DNA from 4 places in the Leclercia pneumoniae genome. Region 1 is predicted to be linked to each of the others. Evidence: predicted binding sites of a transcription regulator. Region 1 holds the regulator's gene; each other region holds the start of a gene.
The links. Region 1 encodes LexA, which represses DNA repair genes until DNA is damaged. Its sites were predicted from a motif close to TNCTGTATGTACATACAGNA; they were not measured.

Region 2: a site for LexA is predicted at 2,149-2,168, ahead of JZ655_RS06920 (DNA translocase FtsK 4TM domain-containing protein). Genes of this name have one in related genera too.
Region 3: a site for LexA is predicted at 2,577-2,596, ahead of rmuC (DNA recombination protein RmuC). Genes of this name have one in related genera too.
Region 4: a site for LexA is predicted at 1,735-1,754, ahead of uvrB (excinuclease ABC subunit UvrB). Genes of this name have one in related genera too.

Annotation. Positions count from the first base shown of each region.
Region 1 covers NZ_CP071383.1:267,120-271,324, forward strand. Annotated here, with positions in the region: gene plsB (glycerol-3-phosphate 1-O-acyltransferase PlsB) at 1-1,524, opposite strand, end outside; gene JZ655_RS01235 (diacylglycerol kinase) at 1,679-2,047, shown strand; gene lexA (transcriptional repressor LexA) at 2,157-2,765, shown strand; gene dinF (MATE family efflux transporter DinF) at 2,826-4,145, shown strand.
Region 2 covers NZ_CP071383.1:1,474,344-1,478,548, forward strand. Annotated here, with positions in the region: gene trxB (thioredoxin-disulfide reductase) at 97-1,065, opposite strand; gene lrp (leucine-responsive transcriptional regulator Lrp) at 1,616-2,110, shown strand; gene JZ655_RS06920 (DNA translocase FtsK 4TM domain-containing protein) at 2,244-4,205, shown strand, end outside.
Region 3 covers NZ_CP071383.1:4,132,860-4,137,064, forward strand. Annotated here, with positions in the region: gene ubiJ (ubiquinone biosynthesis protein UbiJ) at 1-240, opposite strand, end outside; gene ubiE (bifunctional demethylmenaquinone methyltransferase/2-methoxy-6-polyprenyl-1,4-benzoquinol methylase UbiE) at 254-1,009, opposite strand; gene rmuC (DNA recombination protein RmuC) at 1,076-2,533, opposite strand; gene udp (uridine phosphorylase) at 2,672-3,433, opposite strand; gene JZ655_RS20095 (dienelactone hydrolase family protein) at 3,683-4,205, shown strand, end outside.
Region 4 covers NZ_CP071383.1:1,308,768-1,312,972, forward strand. Annotated here, with positions in the region: gene bioD (dethiobiotin synthase) at 1-418, shown strand, start outside; gene JZ655_RS06145 (ABC transporter ATP-binding protein) at 366-1,082, opposite strand; gene uvrB (excinuclease ABC subunit UvrB) at 1,830-3,848, shown strand; gene yvcK (uridine diphosphate-N-acetylglucosamine-binding protein YvcK) at 3,900-4,205, opposite strand, start outside.

The DNA.
Region 1 (4,205 bases):
GATACCGTTCACCGTTGGCGTCAGCCAGGCCGGACGTACGGCTTCAATCGGATCGATAGACTCACGCCACTCCGGAACATGGTTGTTCAGGTAGGTCATCAGCGGCATGGGTTCGCCAAAGTTCACATAGCCCTGGCCGAGATTACGCAGCTTGCTCAGCCCACGCAGCATCTGCGGCAGGCTCTCTTTCTCTTTGGTGGCACCGCGCAGCTCTTTAGCATAGGTTCCCACCTCCATCACATGCTCATAACCGATGTAAATCGGCACCAGGGTGATAGGACGCGTACCGCCGCGCAGCATCGCCTGAATCGTCATCGACAGGGTTCCGGTCTTCGGATCGAGCAGACGCCCGGTACGGGAACGACCGCCCTCAACGAAGTACTCAACGGAATAGCCGCGGCTGAACAGCTCGCCCAGATACTCGCGGAAGACGGTGGAGTAGAGCTTGTTGCCCTTAAAGGTACGGCGAATAAAGAACGCACCCAGGCGACGGAAAATCGGCCCTGCTGGCCAGAAGTTCAGGTTAATACCGGCTGCGATATGCGGCGGTACCAGGCCCTGATGATAGAGCACATACGAGAGCAGCAGGTAGTCCATGTGGCTGCGGTGGCAGGGCACATAGACAATTTCATGACCGTCGTGCGCCAGCTGACGCACCCGTTCGGCGTTATGAACGTTAATGCCCTGATAGAGGCGGTTCCACGTAAAGCTCAGGATACGATCGGAGAGGCGAATCATCTCGTAAGAGAAGTTCGCGGCGATCTCTTCCATTAGCGCAATGGCGTTTTGCTGCGCTTTTTCGTGGGAGATTTTTTTGCTGCGCGCTTCGTCTTCAACCGCACGGGCAATCGCTTTGGATGCCAGCAGTTTGTTGAAGAGATCCTGACGGGCAGGCAGACGTGGCCCTACAGCAGCCAGACGCTGGCGGGCAAAGTGCATACGCGCCACGCGCGCCAGCTTCTGCGCGATAATCTTATCGGTGCCGTGCTCATCCGCCATCCGGCGCAGAGAGACGGACGGCGAGAAGCGCACAAAGCTGTCGCGACCAAGCCAGGTCACGGCGAAGAACTTCTGCACGCCGTTCAGCATACGCAGCGGCGGGTTCTCTTCTCCTTTTTCGCGCCCCGGGCGACGGCCAAACATGACCGAGACCGGCACCATCTGCACATCCAGATTCGGGTTGCTGCGGTGCAGATCGAGGTAGTCGTGGAACAGCTTGATGGACTCTTCTTTCGGCGTGTAATAGGTGAACACGCGCGGCCCGCCGTGGATAAAGACATAGCGCGGCAGCAGGGTGCCGTCGATCTCCAGCGGCTCCAGCGGGTCAGGTAAATCATGCGCCAGGCACTGGGCGCGCAGCGTCAGCAAGTCGGCCTTAGAGTTATAAGGCAAAACGTACATAATAGGGCGCGAGGTATCGAGCCCTAATTCCGGCGCAGGATTTGCCGGGATAGACTTGCTTTTTACCAGGACGCTTAATGGTAAATTAAGTAATTTGTAGTAAATTCTTGGCCAGCCAGACATAAACGATGTAAAGCCTCTGGTTAAAAATGCAATTGCGGCGCAAGGATAACAGAATGCGCACAAAATTTCTGTTGTTACCCGTCATACTTCAGGCGGTATGGCAACGCTCTATAGCTATAGTTACTGACGCTATTTTTCAATAAAGGTTCTTTTGATGGCCAATAATACCACTGGGTTAACCCGTATCATTAAAGCTGCTGGTTATTCATGGAAAGGGATCCGCGCAGCCTGGATCAACGAGGCGGCCTTCCGCCAGGAGAGCGTTGCCGTGATTGCGGCAATCATTATTGCCTGCTGGCTGGATGTCGATCCTATTACCCGCGTGCTGCTGATTGGCTCGGTGATGTTGGTGATGATAGTCGAAATTTTAAACAGTGCGATTGAAGCGGTAGTGGATCGTATCGGGTCTGATTATCACGAACTTTCCGGGCGGGCCAAAGACATGGGCTCGGCGGCGGTATTGTTAAGTATCTTTGTCGCGCTCTTTACCTGGCTCTCACTGCTGTGGGGACATTTTCGATAAGCCTCGACAAAACGAATAAGTCTCTGGTTTTTTGTGCGGTTTATGGTTCCAAAATCGCCTTTGACTGTATATACTCACAGCATAACTGTATATACACCCAGGGGGCGGAATGAAAGCGTTAACGACCAGGCAGCAAGAGGTGTTTGATCTCATTCGGGATCATATCGGCCAGACGGGGATGCCACCCACGCGTGCGGAAATCGCGCAGCGTCTGGGATTCCGTTCTCCGAACGCCGCTGAAGAGCATCTCAAAGCCCTGGCACGTAAGGGCGTTCTGGAGATCGTCTCCGGCGCGTCTCGCGGCATTCGTTTGCTGGTTGAAGAAGAAGAGGGCCTGCCGCTGGTAGGCCGCGTAGCAGCGGGTGAGCCGCTGCTGGCGCAGCAGCACATTGAAGGTCACTATCAGGTTGATCCCGGTATGTTTAAGCCGAGTGCAGACTTTTTACTGCGCGTTAGCGGCATGTCCATGAAGGATATCGGCATTATCGACGGCGATCTGCTGGCAGTGCATAAAACGCAGGATGTGCGCAACGGCCAGGTGGTCGTGGCGCGTATCGACGACGAAGTAACCGTGAAGCGCCTGAAGAAGCAGGGCAACATTGTTCAGCTTCTGCCGGAAAACAGCGAATTCTCCCCCATCGTTGTTGACCTGCGTGAAAACAACTTCTCCATTGAAGGCTTAGCGGTTGGCGTTATCCGCAACGGCGACTGGCTGTAATCTCTTCCCGACAGGCTACGACTGTGTCGTAGCCTGTTCTCTTTCTCTCTGGTTATTCACATGTCTCTGCTGACTACCGCCGATAAGGCGTTATGGCGTCTTGCGCTGCCGATGATCTTCTCCAATATCAGCGTGCCGCTGCTGGGGCTGGTCGATACGGCGGTGATAGGTCATCTGGATTCCCCTGTCTATCTTGGCGGCGTGGCCATCGGCGCGACGGCGACCAGTTTCCTCTTTATGCTGCTGCTCTTCCTGCGCATGAGCACTACCGGTTTAACTGCCCAGGCCTATGGCGCAAAAGATCCGTTGCGTCTGGCACGTGCGCTGGTGCAGCCGCTGCTGATGGCGTTGGGGGCCGGGCTGCTGATTGTGTTACTGCGAACCCCGCTTATCGATCTTGCCCTGCATATTGTGGGGGGGAGCGACGCGGTGCTGCTTCAGGCACGGCGTTTCCTGGAAATACGCTGGCTCAGCGCGCCGGCATCGCTGGCAAACCTGGTATTGCTCGGCTGGTTGCTGGGGGTGCAATATGCCCGCGCCCCGGTGATCCTGCTGGTAGTGGGTAACCTGATTAATATCGTACTCGACCTGTGGCTGGTGATGGGCCTGAAGATGAATGTGCAGGGCGCCGCGCTGGCCACGGCGGTGGCAGAGTACGCCACGTTATTGATTGGCTTGTGGATGGTCTGGCGAGTACTGGCCCTGCGCGGCATCTCACTGGCGATGTTGAAAGCGAGCTGGCGCGGTAATATCCGCAAACTCATGGCTCTGAACCGCGATATCATGTTGCGCTCGTTGCTGTTACAGCTCTGCTTTGGCGCACTAACCGTCTTTGGCGCCCGGCTGGGGCCCGAAATCGTCGCCGTCAACGCGGTTCTGATGACCCTGCTGACCTTTACTGCCTACGCGCTGGATGGCTTTGCCTATGCGGTGGAGGCGCACTCCGGCCAGGCGTATGGTGCCCGCGAAAGTGGCCAGCTACGCGAGGTATGGCGCGCCGCCTGTCGTCAGGCCGGGCTGGTTGCACTGGGGTTTGCTCTCATTTATGCCTTAATGGGCGATCGCATCATCGCCTTACTCACCTCGCTGCCCGAACTTCGCGAACTGGCGAATCATTACCTGGTCTGGCAGATAATATTACCGGTGGTGGGGGTGTGGTGTTACCTGCTGGATGGCATGTTTATTGGCGCCACGCGGGGCGCTGAAATGCGCAACAGTATGGCGATCGCCGCCGCCGGGTTTGGCCTCACGCTACTCACATTGCCCTGGCTGGGTAACCATGGTCTATGGCTGGCGCTGGCCGTGTTTCTGGCTCTGCGTGGCCTGTCGCAGGCGCTTATCTGGCGCCATCACTGGCGTAATAATACCTGGTTTATGTAGCGGTTTCGTTTGGCGTAACGGTAAAAGATTCTGAATAGTGCCTCGTTCGCCGAAGCCTTA
Region 2 (4,205 bases), 1.2 Mb from region 1:
AGTTATCAGAAATTAGGCACGGCAATGTTACACGCCAGGAAAAATAAAGGCGACCTATGGCCGCCTTTATTTACGTTTGTTACTGACTTGTAAAGATTATTTGCTCTGTTCAGCCAGCCCATCAAGGTAACGTTCTGCATCCAGCGCAGCCATACAGCCGGTGCCCGCAGAAGTGATTGCCTGACGATAAATGTGGTCCATCACGTCACCTGCGGCGAACACGCCCGGGATGCTGGTCTGGGTCGCATTACCGTGAATACCGGACTGCACTTTGATGTAGCCGTTTTCCAGCTCAAGCTGTCCTTCGAAGATGCCGGTGTTTGGGCTGTGGCCGATGGCAACAAACAGGCCCGCCACTTCCAGCGACTCTACGTTATCGGTGTTCTGAGTATCGCGGATACGCAGGCCAGCAACGCCCATCTGGTCGCCGGTCACCTCTTCCAGCGTACGGTTAGTGTGCAGCACGATGTTGCCGCTGGCCACTTTATCCATCAGACGCTTGATCAGGATTTTTTCCGCGCGGAAGGTTTCACGACGGTGGATCAGATGCACTTCCGAAGCGATATTCGCCAGATAAAGCGCCTCTTCCACGGCAGTATTGCCGCCGCCGATGACCGCCACTTTCTGATTGCGGTAGAAGAATCCGTCGCAGGTGGCGCAGGCGGATACGCCGCGTCCTTTAAAGGCCTCTTCTGAAGGCAGGCCCAGATAGCGAGCAGAAGCCCCTGTAGCGATGATCAGCGCATCACAAGTGTAAACACCACTATCACCGGTCAGCGTGAACGGACGGTTTTGCAGATCGACCTTGTTGATGTGGTCGAACAGAATTTCGGTTTCGAACTTGGTCGCGTGCTCGTGCATACGTTCCATCAGCAGCGGCCCGGTCAGGTCATTCGGATCGCCTGGCCAGTTTTCCACTTCGGTTGTGGTGGTCAACTGACCGCCTTTTTCCATGCCCGTGATCAGTACCGGTTGCAGGTTAGCGCGTGCAGCATAGACCGCTGCGGTGTATCCCGCAGGTCCAGAACCAAGGATTAGCAGCTTACTGTGTTTGGCCGTGCCCATGAGATCCCCATTGTTGTTGGCAGACATTTCCCGCGATTGTAGGGAATTTGTCGCTTTAAAAAAAGGGCACAGCGATTTTGTTAACGATATGTGCAATAGCAACCAGCAATCAATCGGCCCGGCAATTACCTTTTTGAGCGAACAACGCATGAACAATCGGTCGAAAGTAAGGCGATAAAATGAGGATTAATGCCCGGTCGTAATGAATATCCGGCATGTTGTACTAAAAATCGATGTTTTGCTTTGACAATCCCCTGCGCTTTTGCGAAAACATTCAAGGAAGAAAAAAATGCGGTCTTTGTGTAGCGCATAGTCATGCACATAATCGCCATTTTTATCCGGTCAGCGAAATCTACGCATGGTGTGGACAGACGCCATACGTGATGTTGATGACAGCCCACGGGCAACGGTCTTCTTACCACATAACCCCAATTGCTATCGCGCAAACTACAAAACAGGCGATGCGATTAACGACGGGTATAGACTCTGAACAGTGAAGTGCACAGGGTCCTGGCAGGAGTTAGGGAAGGAATACAGAGAGACAATAATAATGGTAGATAGCAAGAAGCGCCCTGGCAAAGATCTCGACCGTATCGATCGTAACATTCTTAATGAATTGCAAAAGGATGGGCGTATTTCCAACGTCGAGCTTTCAAAACGTGTGGGACTTTCCCCGACGCCGTGCCTCGAGCGTGTGCGCCGACTGGAAAGACAGGGTTTCATTCAGGGCTATACGGCTCTGCTTAACCCGCATTATCTGGATGCCTCACTTCTGGTATTTGTTGAGATTACTCTGAATCGTGGCGCGCCGGATGTGTTTGAACAGTTCAACGCCGCTGTGCAAAAACTGGAAGAAATTCAAGAGTGTCACCTGGTTTCCGGTGATTTCGACTACTTGTTGAAAACCCGTGTACCTGACATGTCTGCTTACCGTAAGCTGCTGGGTGAAACCCTGCTGCGTCTGCCTGGCGTGAACGACACCCGTACTTACGTGGTGATGGAAGAAGTCAAGCAGAGCAATCGTCTGGTTATCAAGACGCGCTAACACGGAACAGGTGCAAAATCAGCGTACTTTGGTTACACTCCTGTTAATCCATACAGCAACAGTGTCGGTTTACCGGCACTGTTGTCCGTTTTAGCAAACAGGCAGGAAATGCCTGGTACCTGGAGAGCCTTTCTTGAGCCAGGAATATACTGAAGACAAAGAAGTCAATTTATCTAAGCTAAGCAGTGGGCGCCGACTCCTTGAAGCGTTACTGATTGTTACTGCCCTTTTTGCCATCTGGCTAATGGCAGCCTTACTCAGCTTCAACCCTTCCGATCCCAGCTGGTCACAAACCGCGTGGCATGAGCCTATTCATAATCTGGGCGGTATACCCGGTGCCTGGCTTGCGGATACCCTGTTCTTCATTTTTGGCGTAATGGCCTACACCATCCCGGTGATTATCATCGGTGGATGCTGGTTCGCCTGGCGTCATCGTCAGAACGATGAGTACATCGACTATTTTGCGGTCTCGCTGCGCCTGATTGGGGCGCTGGCGCTGATCCTCACCTCCTGTGGACTGGCGGCGATTAACGCCGACGATATCTGGTATTTTGCCTCTGGCGGGGTGATCGGCAGTCTGCTAAGCACCGCGCTGCAGCCAATGCTGCACAGCAGCGGCGGTACGCTGGCGTTGCTCTGTATCTGGGCCGCAGGCCTGACGCTGTTTACAGGCTGGTCATGGGTGAGCATTGCCGAGAAGATTGGCAGCCTGATTCTGAACATTCTCACCTTCGCCAGTAATCGTACGCGTCGTGACGATACGTGGGTCGATGAAGATGAGTACGAAGACGATTACGAAGAGGCCGAAGAGCACGCCGAGCAGCGTGAATCGCGTCGCGCACGCATCATGCGTGGGGCATTGGCCCGTCGTAAACGTGTCGCCGAGAAATTCAGCAACCCGTTAGCCCGCAAGACCGACGCGGCGCTCTTCTCCGGTAAACGAATGGATGACGACGAGCAGGTTGCATACAGCGCGGGCGGCGCAGCCGTTGACCCTGACGATGTGCTCTTTTCAGGCCATCGTGCGACGCCGGGCGATTACGATGAATACGATCCACTGCTCAATGGCCATTCCGTCACTGAACCTGTAGCGGCCGCCGCGGTTGCGACCACTGCAGCGCAAGCCTGGGCCGCGCCAGTGGAGGCGGTTACACCTTCTGCGCCCGTACCGGCACCCGAATCAGCAGTGCAGCAGCCGCTGGTTGACTGGCAAACTGCCCCTGGCGTTCATACCCCTGAGCCGACAATTGCCCCTGAGCCGCAGAGCTATGTGCCGGTTCAACAGGAGCCGTGGCAGCAACCTTATCAGCCAGAGCCGGTTTACGAGCCGCAACCTTATCAAGACTATGAACAACCCGTTGCTCAGCCGTATCAAGAGCCGGTCGCGCCGCAGCAACCGTTAGCGACTGAACAACCGTACGTTGCGCCGCAACCCGAGCCTGAAGTGGAAGAGACCAAGCCGGCTCGTCCGCCTATGTACTATTTCGAAGAGGTCGAAGAGCGTCGTGCTCGCGAACGCGAACAGCTTGCAGCCTGGTATCAACCGGTGCCGGAGCCGAATTCTGCGCCAGTCTCTTCGCAACCCGTTTCTGCACCGGCTATGCCAGAGGTTGATCCGACGGCCTCCGTTTCTCCGGCGGCAGCCGGCGTGAAGCAGGCTACGGTTTCAGCAACCGCAGCCGCAGCGGCCGCTGCACCTGTCTTTAGCCTCGCCACAGGCGGATCCGGTGCACCGCGCGCCCAGGTGAAAGAGGGCATTGGCCCGCAACTGCCTCGCCCGAACCGCGTCCGCGTCCCAACCCGGCGTGAGCTGGCTTCCGCCTCTTTCGGGATTAAGATCCCCTCTCAGCAGCGTCAGCCAGAAGAGAAAAGGGTGGGTGCGGAATACGATGAGGCTGATGAGTTGCACCAGGATGAGCTGGCTCGCCAGTTTGCTGCGCAACAACAGCAGCGCTATGGCGAAGAGTACCAGACTGAGGTGCAGCCTTACGCGTCTCAGAACGAAGAAGATGACGCTGCCGAAGCAGAACTGGCTCGCCAGTTTGCTGCCTCTCAAGAGCAGCGCTATTCAGGCGAGCAGCCGTCAGGCGCGAAT
Region 3 (4,205 bases), 530 kb from region 1:
TTTAGGCAGTACGCGCATATGGGTAATGACAGAGCAGTCGGCCTCGCCTTCCCATTCCCCCAGCACATCAAGCTGACGTTCGCTGAAGACCAGTACCAACGGCGTTGAGAACTCTTTTACGACTACGCGCAACACTTTACCGTTCAGGCGCTGACGCGCCGTCTTCAGCGCAGGTGAGCGATAGAGAAACGTATTAAGCACATTTTCAACGCCAGCGGAGATCAAGGGTTTAAAAGGCATAGGCCACCTCCACTCAGAACTTATAGCCGCGGTGCAGAGCAACCACGCCCGCCGTCATGTTGAAGTAATCAACATTGTCAAAACCTGCGTCCTGCATCATCGCCTTCAGGGTATCCTGATTAGGGTGCATACGAATGGACTCTGCCAGGTAGCGATAGCTGTCGGCATCGTTCGCCACCATCTCGCCAATGCGTGGCAGGATGTGGAAGGAGTAGGCGTCGTACGCTTTACTCAGTGGTTCGATAATAGGTTTAGAGAACTCAAGCACCAACAGACGGCCGCCCGGCTTCAGCACCCGATACATTGAGCGCAGCGCTTTCTCTTTGTCGGTCACGTTACGCAGACCAAACGAGATGGTAATACAGTCAAAGGTATTGTCAGGGAACGGGAGTGCTTCGGCGTTGGCCTGAACATATTCAACGTTGCCCACCACGCCGATGTTGCGCAGCTTTTCGCGGCCCATTTTCAACATCGAGTCGTTGATATCTGCCAGCACCACGCGGCCCGTTTCGCCTACAAGACGCGAGAACTTTGCCGTCAGATCGCCAGTGCCCCCAGCCAAATCCAGCACGGTCTGGCCGCGACGCACACCGCTACAATCAATAGTGAATCGCTTCCACAGACGATGAATACCAAATGACATCAGGTCATTCATCACATCGTACTTTGCCGCTACGGAATGAAATACATGGGCTACCATGTCAGCTTTTTGCGCTTTGGCTACAGTCTGAAAGCCAAAGTGCGTCGTATCTTGTGAATCTTCAACCATCTCAGGGCCTGCTAATCAGTCAAATGTTCGAGAAGTGTAACAGATTGGGCGCATTTGCCCTATGATTCAACCACCCTGAGAATAACGTTCCAGGGGGTGTTGTGTGACGTGAGGGTCAGTTAATTCATTGTCTTTATTGGCTGAAACTTGCGCGTCGCTCGCCTCACGCAGGCGATACTCTTCGTCCTGCGATGTTGCATATTCTGCTAAATCCGGATTTATCTCGCGCTTTACCTCTACGCCAAGGCTACGGAATGACTCTGCCTGCGCAAGGAGGTTACCCCGCCCGGAGGTAAGTTTTTTCATGGCCTGACGATAGTTATCCTGGGCGCGATCCAGACTCTGCCCGACAGAGGACATATCATCCACGAACAGGCGCATCTTGTCGTACAGCTTGCTGGCGCGATCGGCGATCTGCTGAGCATTGCGGCTTTGGTGTTCATAACGCCACAAATTGGCGATGGTGCGCAGCGCCACCAGCAGCGTGGTGGGGCTCACCAGCATGATGTTATTTTTTAATGCTTCGGTGATCAGTTCCGGCTGCCTGTCGAGCGCCAGCAAGAAGGCCGGCTCGACGGGGATAAACATCAGGACGTAATCCAGCGACCGCAGGCCAGGCAACTGCTGGTAATCTTTGCGACCCAGCAGGCGAATATGGTTTCGCACCGAGGCGATATGCTCCTGGAGCGCCGACTCGCGAGTGTACTCATCTTCGGCGTTGAAGTAGCGCTCATAGGCCACCAGCGTCATTTTCGCATCAATAACCACGTCTTTGCCCTGCGGCAAACGCACGATAACGTCGGGCTGCATACGCGCGCGGGTGTCGGTTTCGATACTGACCTGGGTTTCATACTCATGCCCCTCTCGCAGGCCCGATGCCTCCAGCACGCGAGTTAACACCACTTCGCCCCAGTTACCCTGGGTTTTATTATCGCCTTTCAGCGCCCGGGTCAGGTTTACGGCCTCCTGAGCCATCTGGGCATTAAGCTGCTGAAGATTACGAATTTCATGCGCCAGCGTGTGCCGCTCGCGAGACTCCTGGCCAAAGCTCTCTTGCACCTGGCGGCGAAAGCCATCCAGCTGTTCACGCAGGGGGGCAAGCAGGCCGTTCAGACTCTGACGGTTTTGCTCATCGGCACGGCGATTGCTCTGTTCGAAGATGCGGTTGGCCAGGTTTTCGAACTGCTCGCTAAGGCGCTGCTCGCTGTTCATCATCTGGCGGATTTTGTCTTCTGCATGCAGTTGGGTCGATTCCAGGCGGGTGGTCACTTCGCGGAGATCGGCCTCCAGCGAGGTGTTGATGTCGCGTAAATTACGCAGTTCGTTATTAAGCAACTCACACTCATCACGCCAGTGTGCGCTTTGGGCAACCTGCTGTTTCACTGCGCTTAATTCAGCAACGATCTCTTCACGTTCCGCCAGCTGATCGGCTTTTTGTTGGGCGTGTTGATAACTGGCAAGCAGCCAGCCTATCGCTACGCTCACCAGTGCTACTACGGCATAAAAAATGACTGAGATATCCACATCGCCCCCTGCATCAAGGTATTACCGGCACAAAATAGAATTGTGCTGTATAAACGTCCACCCTGGAAAGGCTTTTCTGCGAGGGATTACGCAAAGAAAAAGGCCGAACAGGTCGGCCTTTGTCGAAGGGAAACGGCGTTAGATCAGGCGACGCGCTGCTTCAACCACGATTTTCACCGCATGGCTCTCGGTCTGTTTCATGGTTTCGGCGTTCGGGATCTCTTGCTGGGTGCGGTTTACGATAACGCCCGCCACCATACCGGCACGCAGACCCTGGCTTGCGCACATGGTCAGCAGCGTTGCCGACTCCATTTCGTAGTTCATTACGCCCATGGACTGCCACTCTTCCATCGACCCTTTGAAGCGGTTCACCACACGGCCGGAGAAGGTATCGTAACGCTCCTGGCCTGGGTAGAAGGTATCGGAAGAGGCGGTTACGCCCACGTGCGTGGTTGCGCCCACAGATTTCGCCGCTTCAACCAGCGCAGTGGTGCACTCGAAATCAGCCACTGCCGGGAATTCCATCGGGGCAAAGTGCAGACTTGCTCCGTCCAGACGCACGGATGCGGTGGTCACCAGGACGTCACCCACGTTGATATGCGGCTGAATAGCGCCGGTGGTGCCAATACGCAGGAAGGTACGAATCCCCAGCTGCGCCAGCTCTTCAACAGCAATTGACGTAGAAGGGCCGCCGATACCGGTAGAGCAGACAATAACCGCTTTGCCGTCCAGCTCTGCACGCCAGGTGGTAAATTCGCGATGCGATGCCAGCTTAACCGGCTTATCCATCAGCGCGGCGATCTTTTCCACACGCTCCGGATCGCCAGGGACGATAGCAAGCGTAGCCCCTTGTAAATCGTTTTTGGTGAGGCCGAGATGAAAAACATCAGACTTGGACATAAGTGACTCCTCTGTGGGTCGGATTGTCAGCAGAAGTAAAAAGGTACTCTACAGAAGCAGAAGGACGATTTACGTGACGCACCTCACCTTGAGTGAAAATGATTGCATACCATTTCCATAAAATAGTGATCAACATCACATTTACAAGTTATATCAGCCCTTGCAGCACAAAAGATAGCCGCTTTCGGGCACTGTGGAATAATGACCTGCAGTCTATATTTATATGCACCAATTGGTACGGAGAATGCCATGACTGAAAAATCTGCTTTTGCCCCTGCCGCTGGCCCGCAGGCCGCAACGGTTGTCTCCACCCCGGAACAGGCGATTACCGCCGGTGAGACATCTATCCCGACGCAGGGCGAGAATATGCCTGCCTATCATGCCCGCCCAAAAGATGCCGAAGGCGCCCTGCCGATCGTGATTGTGGTACAGGAAATCTTTGGCGTGCATGAACATATCCGCGATATCTGCCGCCGTCTGGCGCTGGAGGGCTACCTGGCCGTGGCCCCTGAGCTCTATTTCCGTCAGGGCGATCCCAATGAGTACAGCGACATCCCTACCCTGTTCAGCAACCTGGTGACAAAAGTGCCGGATGCGCAGGTCCTGGCCGACCTCGATCACGTGGCAAACTGGGCAGCCCGCAACGGCGGCGATCCGCATCGCCTGCTGATGACCGGTTTCTGCTGGGGCGGTCGCATTAGCTGGCTCTATGCTGCCCATAACCCGCAGCTGAAGGCGGCGGTGGCATGGTACGGCAAGCTGGTCGGTGAAA
Region 4 (4,205 bases), 1.0 Mb from region 1:
TGCCGGCTTGCGTACCCTTGAACAGCAGGCCAACTGGGTGCTGGTAGAGGGGGCCGGTGGGTGGTTCACGCCACTCTCAGAGACACAGACTTTTGCCGACTGGGTAGTGACTGAGCAGTTGCCGGTGATCCTGGTGGTAGGGGTGAAACTGGGCTGTATTAACCACGCCATGCTGACCGCGAAGGCGGTAGAGCAGGCCGGACTCCGGCTGGCGGGCTGGGTGGCCAACGATGTCGTACCGCCGGGTAAACGCCACGCGGAGTATATGGCGTCGTTGACCCGGCTCATCCCCGCACCGCTGCTGGGCGAGATCCCCTGGCTGGGTGAGCACGGCGATACGGCAGAGGTGGGGCGCTATCTCTCCCTTAGCGCGCTGACGCCATCCAGTGGGCCAGCAGGGGATCGTCCAGCTCGCTAACGCGTCCCTGCGCAACGTTGCGCCCGCGATAGAGTAAACAAAAGCGATCCGCGACCCGGCGGATCAGCGACAGCTGCTGTTCTGCCAGTAAAACCGATAACCCTAACTCCCGGTTAAGCCGCACCAGCAGCTGCGCCAGCTTCACGGCGAACGACTGCCCTGGCCCGCGGCTGGGTTCATCCAGGATCAGCAGCCGGGGACGGGTCACCAGCGTATTCGCCAGCGCCAGCTGGTACTGCTCTGCCTCACCGATACCCGACGCGCGTAACCGGCGCAAAGGGTAGAGTTCCGGGAAGAGGTCGTAGATCTCGCCATTCATGGTGCCGCCCATGTCTCCCTTTGCCATCCGCGCAACCTGTAAGTTCTCCTCTACCGTCAGCTGTGAAAAGATGCGCCGCTCTTGCGGCACATAGCCAATGCCTAGCTGATGGCGCGTCTGCGCTGCCACGCCTAACAGATTGTAGGGAGGGGCGCCCGCCTCATGCCACACCATGCTGCCGCTGGCGACGGGCAGCAAACCCGCAATACAGTGGATCAGCGTGGTTTTCCCCATGCCGGGCTGGCCGACGATACCGGTACACACGCCGGGGGGCAGGTCGAGATCGACATTCCATAGCGTATGCTGATTCCCGTAGTACTGGTTAACGGCTCGGAGGCTCAACATCGTGTTTTCTCCTTAGGCTGGCGACGATGACCTGACATGTACTGCAAAACCCTTGCCACAGAGTCAGAAGAGGGCAAAAAACACCGTTTTTTCGGAACCCGCCGCAAAGTTTCTCCCTCAATCGCAGAAGATTGCACTGCCGCAGTGCCAGCCATGAAGAGTAATGGTGCAGCGCCTTTCTGCCGGGAGTGTGAGCAAGATCCCACCAATTTGCTCTGCCTTTTTTCGCTGAGGATCACCAAAATTTAGCGATAAAAAAATTTCTTGCCGCGTTGGGTTAAAAAACCGGGAATTAGCAGAGCGGCGGCGGCTACGGGCTGGAATGAGTTATCCACTATTCCTGTGGATAACCTTGTGCATTAGAGTTAGAAAACGTGAGGTAAGCGAGAGAATACGCGGCCTGCGCCTGAATTGCTGCGAAACCCGTCTTTTCTTAATATTTTTTTATTATCAATAAGTTATATAAAAGCAATGTCTGTCAAGAAAGTGTCATGGTTAATGACAAAAGTACGTGGGCTCGTCTTGACAAATGTTAAAAAAGGAAAAGTTTTGGGGATAACCGAAAAAGTTCCGCATTCTGGCGGGTTGCAGGCGAAATTTTGCGCAGTAAACCGGTTAAAGAGTAGGCGGTAACAGAAATGGCAATTCACGTTACTGGTTTTTCATCCAGTATAATTTACTGGCAAAAAACCGTATCGCGAGTAAAATTACTCACCTGCCGTATAATTGATCATCAGGTCGTTGTTAATGAGTAAACCGTTCAAACTGAATTCCGCTTTCCGTCCTTCTGGCGACCAGCCAGAAGCGATTCGCCGTTTGAAAGAGGGGCTGGAGGATGGTCTCGCGCATCAGACGTTGCTGGGGGTAACCGGCTCGGGTAAAACCTTTACCGTTGCCAACGTCATTGCCGACCTGCAACGTCCGACCATGGTGCTGGCGCCAAATAAAACCCTGGCGGCGCAGCTGTACGGCGAGATGAAAGAGTTCTTTCCTGAAAACGCCGTTGAGTATTTCGTCTCTTACTACGACTACTATCAGCCTGAGGCCTATGTCCCAAGTTCGGACACCTTTATCGAGAAAGATGCCTCGGTAAACGAACATATTGAGCAGATGCGACTCTCTGCCACCAAAGCGCTGCTTGAGCGTCGCGATGTGGTGGTGGTGGCCTCGGTATCGGCGATTTACGGTCTGGGCGACCCGGATCTCTATCTGAAAATGATGCTGCACCTGACGGTGGGCATGATTATCGATCAGCGCGCCATTTTGCGCCGTCTGGCCGAGCTGCAGTACACCCGCAACGATCAGGCCTTCCAGCGCGGTACGTTCCGCGTGCGCGGCGAGGTGATTGATATCTTCCCCGCCGAGTCCGACGATATCGCCCTGCGCGTGGAACTGTTTGATGAAGAGGTAGAGCGGCTGTCGCTGTTCGACCCGCTTACCGGCCATGTGGAGTCGGTGATCCAGCGTTACACCATCTATCCAAAGACCCACTACGTGACCCCACGCGAGCGTATCGTACAGGCGATGGAAGAGATTAAAGTCGAGCTGGGCGATCGCCGTAAGGTGCTGCTTGCCAACAATAAATTGCTGGAAGAGCAGCGCCTGAGCCAGCGCACCCAGTTTGATCTGGAGATGATGAACGAGCTGGGCTACTGCTCCGGCATCGAAAACTACTCCCGGTACCTCTCCGGGCGCGGGCCGGGCGAGGCGCCGCCGACCCTGTTTGACTACCTGCCGGCGGATGGCCTGCTGGTGGTGGATGAATCCCACGTAACCATTCCGCAAATCGGCGGCATGTATCGCGGTGACCGGGCGCGTAAAGAGACGCTGGTGGAGTATGGCTTCCGCCTGCCTTCCGCGCTGGACAACCGCCCAATGAAATTTGAAGAGTTCGAGGCACTGGCACCGCAAACCATCTACGTTTCAGCGACGCCGGGCAACTATGAGCTCGAAAAGTCGGGCGGCGACGTAGTGGATCAGGTTGTGCGTCCGACCGGTCTGCTTGATCCGATCATAGAGGTGCGCCCGGTGGCGACGCAGGTTGACGATCTGCTCTCTGAGATCCGCGCCCGGGCCTCTATCAACGAGCGCGTGCTGGTAACGACCCTCACCAAGCGCATGGCGGAAGATCTGACCGAATACCTGGAAGAGCATGGCGAAAAGGTGCGTTATCTGCACTCGGATATCGATACCGTCGAGCGTATGGAAATTATCCGCGACCTGCGTTTGGGCGAGTTTGATGTGCTGGTGGGCATCAACTTACTGCGAGAAGGGCTGGACATGCCTGAGGTGTCGCTGGTCGCGATTCTCGACGCTGATAAAGAGGGCTTCCTGCGCTCTGAGCGTTCACTGATTCAGACCATTGGCCGTGCCGCGCGTAACGTAAACGGTAAGGCGATTCTCTACGGCGATAAGATCACCCCGTCGATGGCGAAAGCGATTGGTGAGACCGAGCGTCGTCGTGAGAAGCAGCAACAATACAACGAAGAGCACGGCATCACGCCACAGGGTCTGAACAAGAAAGTGGTGGATATTCTGGCGCTGGGTCAGAACATTGCCAAGACCAAAGCCAAAGGCCGCGGTAAAGCGCGCCCGGTCATAGTGGAAGACGATTCCGCGTTACTGACGCCAAAAGCGTTGCAGCAGAAAATACACGAACTGGAAGGCCAGATGATGGAGCATGCGCAGAACCTCGAGTTCGAAGAGGCGGCGCAGCTTCGCGATCAGCTGCATCAGTTGCGAGAGTTGTTTATTGCGGCGTCGTGATTAATCTCGGTTCCCTCGCCCGAGAGGTGAGGGAACCGGTCAAAACGTCATTCAGCCCAATGCCTGAATGGCGCTTTCCAGCGCGACACGCAGCAGATGTCGATCGTGACGATATTTGATATCGCTGGCCTCCAGCGGCTCCTGGATCACCACGCGTCCCTCCATTCCTGAAGTATCCACTTTGGGCCCCACGACCACCGCATCGATAATTTTCTTACCGACCCGCTCCTCCATCAGCTGCAATTTGTTCGCCAGCGTTAAGCTGGCCGCGGCCGGGCTGAGTTCGCGCCCCAGGTTACCGATATAGACCACCGGTGCCGGTGTACGGCGTAGCGCCTGCGCCAGCTCGTTAATCAA